4 regions of the Aerococcus sp. 150760013-2 genome follow, and region 1 is predicted to be linked to each of the others. Evidence: predicted binding sites of a transcription regulator. Region 1 holds the regulator's gene; each other region holds the start of a gene.
The links. The regulator CtsR, encoded in region 1, represses protease genes until heat stress. The targets are predictions, from matches to a motif close to TTGGTCAAAAAAGGTCAAANA.
Positions count from the first base shown of each region.

Region 2: ACUW85_RS01525 (ATP-dependent Clp protease ATP-binding subunit) is a predicted target of CtsR. The motif match lies at 1,567-1,587, and genes of this name have one in related genera.
Region 3: clpP (ATP-dependent Clp endopeptidase proteolytic subunit ClpP) is a predicted target of CtsR. The motif match lies at 1,744-1,764, and genes of this name have one in related genera.
Region 4: clpB (ATP-dependent chaperone ClpB) is a predicted target of CtsR. The motif match lies at 1,172-1,192, and genes of this name have one in related genera.

Region 1 is NZ_JBSEYI010000003.1:64,400-67,609, forward strand. It holds gene ACUW85_RS02270 (ATP-dependent Clp protease ATP-binding subunit) at 1-1,015, opposite strand, end outside; gene ACUW85_RS02275 (CtsR family transcriptional regulator) at 1,033-1,491, opposite strand; gene ACUW85_RS02280 (isocitrate/isopropylmalate dehydrogenase family protein) at 1,895-2,902, opposite strand; gene ACUW85_RS02285 (CitMHS family transporter) at 2,954-3,210, opposite strand, start outside.
Region 2 is NZ_JBSEYI010000002.1:57,531-60,740, forward strand. It holds gene ACUW85_RS01525 (ATP-dependent Clp protease ATP-binding subunit) at 1-1,478, opposite strand, end outside; gene ACUW85_RS01530 (phosphocarrier protein HPr) at 1,800-2,066, shown strand; gene ptsP (phosphoenolpyruvate--protein phosphotransferase) at 2,068-3,210, shown strand, end outside.
Region 3 is NZ_JBSEYI010000009.1:32,128-35,337, reverse strand. It holds gene ACUW85_RS06135 (cell wall hydrolase) at 1-648, shown strand, start outside; gene ACUW85_RS06130 (DUF1304 domain-containing protein) at 877-1,236, opposite strand; tRNA gene ACUW85_RS06125 (tRNA-Arg) at 1,443-1,514, opposite strand; gene clpP (ATP-dependent Clp endopeptidase proteolytic subunit ClpP) at 1,809-2,405, shown strand; gene ACUW85_RS06115 (sugar-binding transcriptional regulator) at 2,719-3,210, shown strand, end outside.
Region 4 is NZ_JBSEYI010000006.1:120,098-123,307, forward strand. It holds gene clpB (ATP-dependent chaperone ClpB) at 1-1,096, opposite strand, end outside; gene ACUW85_RS04660 (hypothetical protein) at 1,246-1,716, opposite strand; gene ACUW85_RS04665 (Y-family DNA polymerase) at 1,709-3,070, opposite strand.

The DNA of each region.
Region 1 (3,210 bases):
ATTTTTGGTACTCATTTAAGGTTGTAGCACCAATCACTTGTAGGTGACCACGGGCTAAGGCTGGTTTCATCAGGTTAGAAGCATCGATAGCCCCTTCTGCTGCACCGGCACCGATTAGACTATGCAACTCATCAATGAATAAGATGACATTACCAGCTTTTTCCGTTTCCTCTAGTAAGTTTTTCACTCGGTCTTCGAATTCCCCACGGTATTTAGTACCTGCAACAAGGGACCCAACATCAAGAGATACGACACGTTTATTGGCTAGGGTTGATACGACATCGTTGTTTGCAACTGCGATGGCAACTGCTTCAGCGATGGCTGTTTTCCCAACACCTGGTTCTCCTACTAATACAGGGTTATTTTTAGTTCGACGGCTAAGGACTTGCATGATGCGACGTAACTCTTTCTTACGGCCGATTACTTGGTCCAACTGCCCGTTACGTGCTTGCTCAGTTAGGTCTCTAGTTAGTGAGTCTAAGGTTGGCGTTGCACTTTGTGGGCGTTTGCTGCCGCGGTTTGATGGTTTATTATTATTCTCGTTGCTGCGGTTGCGCACTGGGGGACGCTGGCCAATTGAACGGTAGATGTCTTTACGTAATTTCTCGATATCCACGTCCAAGTTTTTCAGAATTCGAACAGCTAGTACTTGGTCAGCGATTAAAGATAGCAAAATGTGCTCTGTGCCGACTAAAGTGACTTGTTGGCGTTGCGCTTCTTCACCTGCAATATATAAAACTTTTCTTGAACGCGGTGAATACACCACGCGATTCAAGTCTACGGGGGCGTCTTGGACTTCATCCTTACCGTATCCGATGACAAATTCAACTTCTTCTTTCACAGCCTCGTAACTTGGCAAGTGGTCAACTAACACGTTATGCGCAACACCCTCGGGCTCACGGTAAAGTCCTAGCAGCAAATGTTCTGTTCCAATGGCTTTATGACGAAATTGTTTGGCTTCTTCGGCGGCGAACAATAAGGCCTGTTTTGCTTTCTCTGTATAAATTTCGTTCATAAGGTCCTCCTATCTGGTTACCTATATTTCAGCTTCACAAGCATCGATCTTAATATTAAGGACCGAACTTCATCAGCGTTAACAATTTTACCTAGGGCATCCTTGTCGACTGCTGAGTGCATGATTTGCGCTTCATTTTCGGTAACAATCTCGTTGACTAATAAATTTTGAATGATGGCAGTAGCATCTCGTAATGTCGTTTTTTGGTGGACAAGGTCAACCATAGCATCAATTAAATCTGCTTCTTCGACAATTTCCAATTTCATAATACGGATATAGCCACCGCCACCACGTTTACTTTCTACAATATAACCCTTTTGTGGGGTAAATCGTGTGTTGATAACATAATTAATTTGGGATGGTACACATTGAAATTGATCTGCTATTTCGCTACGACTAATCTCAACATGCTCTTCTTGTTGTAAGATTTGCTTTAAATAAGATTCAATAATATCAGACATATTTCTATTTTTCATATTCATCACCTCAAGCCTGATTCTTATTTTGACTAACTTTGACTAATTAACCATATCATACGATAACCGCAGTCAAATAGTCAATTCAAAAGCTTGGTAATTGGAGGTGTGACAAAAGTCGTTTAGACTCGACGCACTAGACCAAAAGCCGAATAAACACTGCAAGTGTTTAGCATATTTTGGGAAGTGTCGGAAGCGTTGGACTTTTGGAACCTGGTTTGAAGACGTATCTTAACGAGCGTTATACGCTGTAAAAGAAAAAATTTGAAATATCGCATCTTTATATAACAAAAAGGCAACGCAAAGGAATTGCTGGTCAACTCCTTTACGCCACCCTCAAGTCAAAGCGTGCTTATCTCATTATTCAAATCAAAATCATTAGACGGTTTTAAGATACGCCATCTTATGCTAAGGATGCGATAACCTTGTCGGTGAAGGCTGCTGTTGTTAAATCGCCGCCTAAGTCTCGGGTAAAGTTACCTGCATCGGACAAGACCGTATTCAAAGCGTCGCGCAAACGAATGGCATCCGTCTGTAAACTAATATGGTCTAGTAGGTCTGCAAAGGCTAATAAGATGGCTGTCGGGTTGGCAATACCTTGACCAGCAATATCTGGTGCTGAGCCATGAACGGCCTCAAATATCGCCACATCGTCGCCCAAATTGGCACCTGGCACCAATCCTAACCCACCGATTAAACCGGCCATCAAATCAGATAAAATATCGCCGTATAAGTTTTCGGTGACAACCACATCGTATTGTTGAGGACGCATAACCAATTGCATGGCCATATTGTCGACTAAAACTTCTGTCGCTTCAATTTGCGGATATTTAGCAGCAATTTCGCGAGCGACTTTTAGGAATAAGCCGTCCGATAATTTCATAATGTTGGCTTTAGTGACGATAGCGACCGTCTTGCGGTCATTAGCTACGGCATACTCAAAAGCTGCTGTAACAATCCGTTCTGTTGCCTTTCTAGTGATAATTTTGATGGAATGGGCTTCGTCAGGTGAAATCTGCTCTTCTACGCCCGCGTATAAATCTTCTGTATTCTCCCGGAATAAAACGATATCCACGTCCCGGTGAAGTGCAGGAATTTGGCCTAATACGCGGATTGGGCGGATGTTTGTATGTAATTGATAATGTTTTCTAAGTGATACGTTGACCGATCTAAAACCCTCACCAATTGGTGTTGCAATGGGTCCTTTCAAGGCAACCTTGTGTGTATCGATGGCGTCGTAAACGGCTTTGGGAATCAGTTCACCCGTTTCATCAATGGCGTCTTGGCCAGCGACCACTTCATCCCAAGCAATTGGACTGCCTAGGGCTTTTGCCACTTGTTTGACAACTTGTGTAATTTCTTTTCCAATCCCGTCCCCAGGAATTAAGGCGATTGTATGTGTATTCGTCATGAAACCACTCCTTTTAAAGTCGATAATATAATAGCTTTAATTGATTCATCATTATTGGAAAATGGGTAACAAACCAAAGATGGCAGCAGTAATCACGTAGACAATGAAAATCCCAAGTGATACGACCAAACCTTTTTTCTGCCAGTCGCCCCATTCCACGCCGGTTAAACCAAGTAGTACGTATGAGAAAGGTACTAATGGGCTGAACAAGTGGAAAGATTGACCGATTAGAGACGCAAATGTCAGTTGTAACGGGGTAAATCCGTAAGCATAGCCGGCTTCTGACAAGATAGGCATCATGCCGTAGT
Region 2 (3,210 bases), on a different contig from region 1:
TCTTTGCGACCAAATAATTGGATGGCCAATTGACGAGCTAATTCAGTCTTACCAACACCAGTTGGCCCGACGAACATGAAAGATCCGATCGGACGGTCTTGACGGCTCAAACCAACGCGATTACGGCGGATGGCTTTAGCAATGTGTTCTACAGCATCGTCTTGACCAATGACGTGTTGTTTCAAGTTTTCGTCTAGGTTGATTAACTGGTTTTGCTCAGATTCTTGCAAGTCTGAAACAGGAATACCGGTTTTGGTTTCGATAATCGCTTGGATGTCGCTAGCAGTAACCGTTGGGGTCTTTTCAGTCACATTTTGGTTGCTATCATACATGCCTTGGTATTTATTTAATTGGTCACGGTAGTAGGCTGCTTTCTCGTAATCTTCTGCTTCTGTGGCCATTTCTTTTAGTTTGGTTAATTCATCAATTTGATTTTTCAAGGATTCACGGTCTAAGAATGGAATAGTTAAGTTCATTTTAGAACCAGATTCATCTAATAAATCGATGGCTTTATCTGGTAATTGGCGGTCAGTTATATACCGGTCAGATAAACGGACAGTCGCTTCAATCGCTTCATCACTATATTTCACGTTATGGAAACCTTCGTATTTTTCTTGAATACCTTTAATAATTTCAAGGGTTTCCTCTACAGAAGGTTCAGCTACCATGACTTGTTGTAGACGACGGGCTAGGGCGCCATCTTTTTCGATTTTTCTAAATTCATTTAAAGTAGTAGCACCCACTAATTGGAGTTCTCCACGGGCTAGGGCTGGTTTTAGAATATTACCAGCATCTAGTGAGCCGCCTTCGGTTGAACCAGCGCCGACAATTTCATGAATTTCATCTATAAATAGAATGATATTTTTATTTTCACGGACTTCATTCATTAATTGTTGCATTTTTTCTTCGAATTGACCGCGGATACCAGTCCCTTGAACAAGCGAAGCAACATCTAATTGGATGACTTCTTTGTTGCGCAATTTTTCCGGTACAGCGTGCTCAACAATTTTTTGAGCGAGTCCTTCGACAACCGCTGTTTTACCAACACCTGGTTCACCAATTAGAACAGGATTGTTTTTTGTCCGACGGTTCAGGATTTCAATCACTCGGATAATTTCATCGTCACGACCGATAATTGGGTCGATTAAACCAGCTTTAGCTTGGTCAGTCAAGTTGGTCCCGTAATTGCCTAAGATAGAATCGTCATTGTTGCCACCTTGGCCAGCTTGAGCTTGCGCTTTATTTTGCGAATTAGTAGAAAAGCCTTGTTGTTGCATTTGACGTAATAAGTCATCAAAGTTATAGCCACCAAAGGGGTTGTTACCGTTACTGTTGTTGTTATTTAAATTATTGGTTTGTTTACCTTGAGATAGCTGTGAGTAGCATGTTTGGCAGAGGTTCACTGCTTCACGTCGGCCATTCACATTTGCGTATACATGAATGACGGCGTCGCGTTCGCCACAGTTTTGACATAACATATAAACACTTCCTTTATTTAATGCTAAGGGGGTTGCTTGCAATTTTTAATTCGCAGCATTTCAATATAACTGCTAATAACTCTATTATACTCTGACCAATTTTGACTTTCAACTAAAAGGTCTCAACCAAAATAATTCATGTGCTATCCAAGTGAAAAACCTTGTGGAAACGCTATTTTTTTGGTAAATTATAAGTGAAAGAGTTTTCTAATTGTGGTATAGTCTAGTTTGTGACGTTTTACTTTGCAAATAGATAAGCTATAATAACTCTTGCCTATTTATAAAGGTATGAATAAAACATTTTAAAGGAGATTTTTGATTATGAAAAAACAAGAATTTAACATTACAGCTGAAACTGGTATCCACGCACGTCCTGCAACTTTATTGGTGCAATCTGCAAGCAAGTTTAACTCAGATATTAACTTAGAATACAAAGGTAAATCTGTAAACTTGAAATCTATCATGGGCGTAATGTCTTTAGGTGTAGGTCAAGGTTCTGACGTTGTAATCACTGCTGAAGGTGATGACGAAGAAGAAGCAATCCAAACAATTGCTGACACTATGAAAAATGAAGGGTTATCAGAATAATATGACAAAATTAACAGGAATCGCGGCTAGCGATGGCATTGCCATCGCTAAAGCGTTCTTAGTTGAAGAACCTGATTTAAGTTTTGAAATTTCAAAATCTAATGATTCACAACAAGAAAAAGAACGCTTAGCAAAAGCTATAGCCGACTCAAAAGTAGAAATCGAAAAAATTAAAGCGGTTGCAGCTAAATCCTTGTCAGAAGAGGAAGCGCAAGTCTTTGACGCGCATTTAATGGTCCTTGAAGATCCGGAATTGCAGCAAGCTTACACCCAAAAAATTGATGATGAAACATTGAATGCAGAATCTGCTGTTCGTCAAACAGCTGACTTCTACATCGAAATCTTCAAAGGTATGGAAGACAACCCTTATATGCAAGAACGTGCAGCTGACATCAAAGATGTTACTGATCGTTTAGTAGCACATTTATTAGGTGTTAAAATCCCTGACCTTTCAACAATTGATGAAGAAGTGGTTGTTGTGGCTTATGACTTAACGCCAAGTGATACTGCACAATTGAACCGCCAATTTGTTAAAGGTTTTGCGACTGATATCGGTGGACGTACGTCACATTCAGCGATTATGTCTCGTTCATTGGAAATTGCAGCGGTTGTAGGGACTGGTAATGTTTCTAAAGAAATTAATGACGGTGACACTGTCATTGTTGATGGTTTAAACGGTGATGTTATTGTAAATCCTGACGACGCAACAATCGCAGAGTACGAAAAAATTGCTGCTGACTTCTTAGCTCGTAAAGCTGAGTGGGAAAAACTTAAAGACGCTGAGACTTTAACTAAAGACGGCAAGAAATTCGAAATCGCTGCCAACATCGGTACGCCAAAAGATTTAGAAGGTGTACATTCAAACGGTGCTGAAGCAATTGGTTTATACCGTACTGAATTCTTATACATGGATTCAGACGAAATGCCAACTGAAGATGAGCAATTCGAATCTTACAAAGTTGTTTTAGAAGGTATGAATGGTCATCCAGTCGTTGTTCGTACAATGGACATCGGTGGGGACAAACACTTACCTTACTTACAATTACCAGAAGAAATGAACCCATTCTTAGGTTATCGTGCAATCCGTATCGGATTAAACCAACCTGAATTATTACGTGTACAATTACGTGCTTTATTACGTGCG
Region 3 (3,210 bases), on a different contig from region 1:
GTAATCGCTAATGCAGCAGGTGTTGACGTGATTACACTAGTACAAATTAATGAAATTGAAAATGCTGATTTAATCTTCCCATCTAAGTCTATTTCATTTACTAAAAATGATGAAGGTGAAGTAAATGAAGTTGTCGTAGAAGATACAAACAATAAAAAAGATACTTATAAAGTAGAGGAAGAAACTGTTGAGAAAACTGAAACAGTTGAAGAAGTAGAAGAAACAACTGTAGAACCAGTTGCATACGAAGCTGAAAAAGAAACAGCAACAGTAGAAGCAACTTCATATGAAGCAGAAGAAACAACTGAAGAAACATCTTCAACTTCTTCCTACTCAGCAGCAGAAGAAATCCCTTACCAAGTATTACAAGTAGTAGAAACTGAAGCAGGTCCAAGCTACTCTGAAAAAGCAGCAGTATTCTCTGTAATCCTTAACCGTGCAAACTCAGGTAACTGGGGTGGTACTTCATTATCGGCAGTAGTTAACGCATCTGGTCAATTTGAAGTTGTTTCAAACGGTATGGCAGCTAGCGCTACAGTATCAGAACAAACTTACCAAGCTGTTAACGATGTATTAACTAACGGTGTAACTACATCAGCTGAATCATTCCGTGCTTCAGGTGACGGCGTGACAAACACATTCTTCTAATTTAAATTCAAATACAATAAACAAAAAAATCGGGAGAGCTCCCGATTTTTTTGTTTATTATTTTTTGCAAGATCGATATTAAAGAGTATTGGTTTGTTTAGTTAAGTTTCATCGTTCTAATAATAGAAAAACGACCTAATTATTTGTTTACGAATAACGCGTTAAAAAAATAGAGAGTTAAACTAGGATTCAAATGATTATCTAACGTGTATTGCTCTGTGCATTCTATTATAGAAAGGTTGAGAATAAGGCTAAAATAGATAGTCCACCTTGTGTCAATATAATTTTTTTACTACTAGTGAAGCTACCATATGTGGCCACTAAAATAATGTAGACAAATATCATACGAACAATCTCAATAGAAGCGCTACTGAAAAATAATGCATATAATAGCCCTAAACCAATGAGACCATTATATATTCCCATATTTTTAAATAAGGTATTCAATGAACTTCCTTTCAACTCATCTCTTTCCATATTAAATATTCTACTTGTTTGGGCTGACGTGGTAGTAATAGTTTGTATATACATGATATAAAAGAATTCTAAAGCGACTAAAAGAGTTAATAAAGTTGTTGTAACTGACATGGTTAATCTCTCCCCTTAACTGACGAAGTAATCTTCTTTTTTTAAATATAAAACATTTTTATGAATTTTCAAAGGATTAATACGTGCAATGTTAAGCTATATAAACATGAACACTAAAGAAGGGAAATTAAAGAATTCTATAGTTTAAGGGTAAAAAAAAGCTGTAACTCATAAATAGCAACAACCTAATAATTTTTTTATTTGAATGCGCCCGGAGGGAATCGAACCCCCATCATAAGAACCGGAATCTTATGTGATATCCATTACACTACGGGCGCAAATTTTTGTATATTTTGCTTAAAAAACAATAACAGGATTATTATAGCCTAGTTTTTAGTCAAATTCAAGCGTTTATAGGAATCTGGTAGCGTCAATTGTTATTAACAATTGATAATGTCTTAGGTATTAACTAGAGAAAATGTCTCGTTTTTCAAGTCATGAAGGCCAGCTATTGGGCAGAATGAACCTTCTATGCTAAAATGATAAGGCAAATCAAAAAAGTCATATTCGTTGACCAATTTTGACCATAAAGGTATAATACCAATATACAAGTTTAAAAGGAGGACATTTAAATGAATTTAGTACCAACAGTTATTGAACAATCTTCTCGCGGTGAACGTGCTTATGATATTTACTCTCGTTTATTAAAAGACCGTATTATTATGTTGAGCGGGGAATTCAATGACGATTTAGCCAACTCAATCATTGCCCAATTATTATTCTTAGATGCACAAGATCCAGATAAAGATATCTACCTATACATTAATTCACCAGGTGGTTCTATAACTTCAGGTATGGCAATCTATGATACTATGCAATTCGTACATGCAGATGTACAAACAATTGTAATGGGTATGGCTGCATCAATGGGGTCATTTATTGCGGCTGCCGGAACCAAAGGTAAACGTTTTGCTTTACCAAATGCTGAAATCTTAATCCACCAACCTTTAGGTGGTGCGCAAGGACAAGCAACTGAAATTGAAATTGCTGCACGTCACATCTTGAAAACAAAAGAAAAAATGAACCGTCTATACTCTGAAATGACTGGTCAACCTGTAGAAGTGATTGAACGCGATACCGACCGTGACAACTGGTTAACTGCAGAAGAAGCTTTAGAATATGGTTTATTAGATCAAATCATGACTAAAAATGATGAATTAGAAAAATAGTTAATCAATTTTAAGTCTAGAGAAGTGGGGTAAAACCTGCTTCTTTTTCTTTAAGGCGTTCGATATAGCCCGTGGAAATGTCCTTAAATATATATTCTTTGTAAGGCGTAATAGCTGTCATTGCAGTATAGGAGAAAAGTGGGCTTAAAAGCTTGCAAGCGGATAAATTTATTGGTATGATTACTTTTGTAAAGAGATGTGATTCGAAGGAATCAAATTTTTTTACCGGAGGGTGGTCAAAAAAAGACACGCTGGACAATAAAAGTCCAAGTGTTTTTGCGCTCAACGTTTTTGTACTAGGAAAGTGGGGACTATGGACGAATTATTTAAAAGTATTACTGAAGTAGTGCCGGAAGTTCAGAAGACCTATTTTGAGAGAATTAGCGTATTACAGCGGATTTTCAAAGATGGTCCGATTGGTCGGAAGGGACTAGCTGAAAAGTTAGGAATTACCGAACGACCGCTACGTACAATTACAGATGTTTTGAAACAACAAGGTCTCATTGATTCTTCTCCCGCAGGTATGACAATTACGCCAAAAGGGGAACGAGCAATTGCTACAGGTCAAGACTTGTGGCGTGATACAAATAAAATTCATCTACAAGAAAAATATTTGGCTGATGTGCTCAACATAGCAGATGCTCGAATTGTTTCAGGAGATATCGACCAAGATCAACATATTCTGTTTGAAATGGGTCTACAAGTTTCAAAATACTTAGACACGAATTTACCAGCGGGGAATCATACGATTGCTGTTACTGGTGGTTCAACTATGCTAGAGGTGAGTGAACATGTTCAATTAGCA
Region 4 (3,210 bases), on a different contig from region 1:
TTACTTCATGGTGCAATTCATACCGTTCTTTCAAACCACGTAAGATTGAAATAGTATCTTCAACACTTGGTTCTTTCACTAAAACACGTTGGAAACGACGTTCCAAAGCCTTGTCTTTTTCCATGTATTGACGGTATTCGTCTAAGGTTGTGGCACCAATGCAGTGCAATTCGCCACGAGCCAACATCGGTTTAAGTAAGTTCCCAGCGTCCATTGACCCTTCAGTCTTACCAGCACCTACAATGTTGTGGATTTCATCGATAAATAAAATAATCCGGCCGTCTGCCTTTTTCACTTCATTTAAGACTGCTTTCAACCGTTCTTCAAATTCACCCCGGTATTTAGCACCTGAAATCAAGGCACCCATATCTAATGAAAAGACTGTTTTGTCTTTTAAGTTGTCAGGGACATCTTTTTTCACAATACGTTGGGCTAAACCTTCAACGATAGCGGTTTTACCTACACCAGGTTCACCAATTAGGACCGGATTATTTTTAGATTTACGAGACAAGATACGAACTACATCACGAATTTCTTCATCACGTCCGATGATAGGATCCATTTTACCTGCTTTAACTTGTTCGACTAAATCGACACCATATTTCTCTAAAGCTTCATAGTTTTCTTCTGCTTGTTTACTTGTCACATGATCACCCTGTCTCAAATTATCAATTTTTTCTTCTACCGCTTTTGCAGTAATTTGATGTTGCTTGAACCATTTTGCAAGGTCAGTATAAGATACATCATTGATGGCTGCTAATACCATTTCGGTGGATAAAAATTCATCACCTTGTTTTTCCGCGCGTACTTGAGCTTTTTGAATTAATTCTCCCAAGCCACGTGATATTCCTTGACCATATTGTACGTTCGTACCTTGGACCACTGGAATTGCATCTAATTCACGGTTTAATTCTTCAGTTAATGCTGCCATCGGCACATTTAAATCTTCATAAAAGTCATAAGCAAAGTTTCCAGGTTGCACCAACGCTGTAAACATATGGGGAATCCCAATTTCTTGATGTTTACGAGTCATAGCAATTTGTTGGGCATTTGCGACGGCTTCTTGTAAGGTTGTAGTCATTTCCATGTTTGCCATTTCACATCACTCCTTTTACTTTATGCTTATAGTATATCACTTTGGTCAGGATAGGTCAAACATTTATCAGTGAAATTTTTGACCTTTTTTAACCATCAAAATCCTTGATATATCAATATTATAACCGAGACTTGACTCTAAACATCAAACTAAAGGTCAATATGTGACCACTTACTTTCTTTGACCAATTCAATATGGCGTACATCATCCCACAAAATCTTGCGACTACCGATTAAAAAATAGAAATAATTACTCTCCCCATTAAACCAGCCAAAGATATGGTCAAGGTAGCGACCTAAATAATCTTTTAAAGACAATTGAATAGAAACAGGATAGTGGTTTAACCAAGCTTCTTGCAAGACTTGGTCAACCTCTTCCCTCGTCATCTCTGGCAGTGGGATAGATACCTTAGCTGCATCCTTATGGTTGGATTGAATGCCTTTGACCAATTCATCCATGGCATAAGCAGTAGCCCACTTCATGCCAAAGGTCCGGTCTTCGTATTCGTTATAAGGCGTGAAGTGTTTACGGGTCCTTGGGTGTCGTTGCTTTTTTAACCATGACAATTGGGCCCGTCTTCTAGCGTTCGGGAGTTCCCAAGGTTCAAATCGCTTAGCCATGCGCCTCACCTTCGATACCCGCCATACCACCAGCATGTCCGCCGACTAAACTAGAGCGTTCAATTGCCCGACCGCCAGCTTTAAGAGACGAGGCATAGACCAGACTCTTAAAACCATATTTCTTACGGATGGTATCCACAATCACATCTGTTTTCAAGTCGACTACTTGATTGTTTTCACTTTCAAATAGATTTAATTGGACTGCTTGATGGTAAACAAGGTTGCCACTGTGTAAAGAAATATGCCGGATGACTTGGTTTTCATAAAGTAAGGACAGCAAGTATAAGGCCACTTCAGCAATCACCTTACTTTGATTGGTCGGTGTCACCTTGATTTGCTTATGAATACCCTTTTTACCACTTGCATCAAAGTAGCCCATGGAATAGCCTAAGCCAAGACCAACAACTTGGGTTTGCGCGCCAGCTCGTCTTAAACGAGTCCCAATTTGGTCAGCCATTTCCTTGACGACGACAGCAATTTCAGCCTTATCGGTGTAGTCTTTTGGTAGCACTTGACTGTTGCCGATAGACTTGTCTTTGGTGGTATAAGGGGTACCGAGAAAAGACCGGTCCACGCCCCACGAATGGGCATAAAGTTGGGCACCCATGACCCCTAATTTATCTTTTAATACGTGATAAGAAGAATGGGCGAGGTCATAGACATTATTAATACCCATCCCTTTTAGTCGGCGGGCCAATCGGTGGCCAATACCGCAGACTTCTGTTAAATCAGCAATCTGCCATAAGGTATCCGGCACATCCTCATACCGCCATTCAGCAATCATATCGCCCTCATTTTTCGCGCCAATATCTAAGGCCACTTTGGCTAGAAACGGGTTATCGCCAATGCCAATCGTGGTATAAATGCCGGTCTGGTCATAGACATCCTTTTGAATTTTCTGAGCCATTTCATATGCATTATTCACCTTAAATAGGCGAAATGAATCCGTCACATCTAAGAAACTCTCATCTATTGAAAATACGTGATGGTTGGCTTCGTCCACGTAGCTTTTATAGATCCGATTAATCTCTTGATTCTTCTCCATATAAAACCGCATACGCGGTTGAGCGATTACCAAATCTTCTGGATAGGGATAAGGTAAATCACGGGCCCGGGTCACGTTGGAAATATTAAAGGCTTTCTTAGCGGCGGGCGAGCTAGCCAAAATAAGGCCCGAACCCCTACTCTGACCACCTTTTTCATCATGATAGGACATGACCACTAATTTTGTTGTTAGTGGATCTAAATTACGCGCAACTGCCTCCACTGAAGCATAAAATGACTTACAATCGATACACAAAATATCGCGACTGGGTTCCTTTGAATAATCAAACGTTACATTATTTGCAAACATCCTCAGTCCTCCTTAGCTTAGATATTTAATCTTTTATTCCAAAAAATCGAACGTATGTTCTAAATAATAATAGAACGTATGTTCGCAAAAAACAAGTAGTTTCAAAATTTTTTTCTATAAATTAAAAAGACCACGAACTA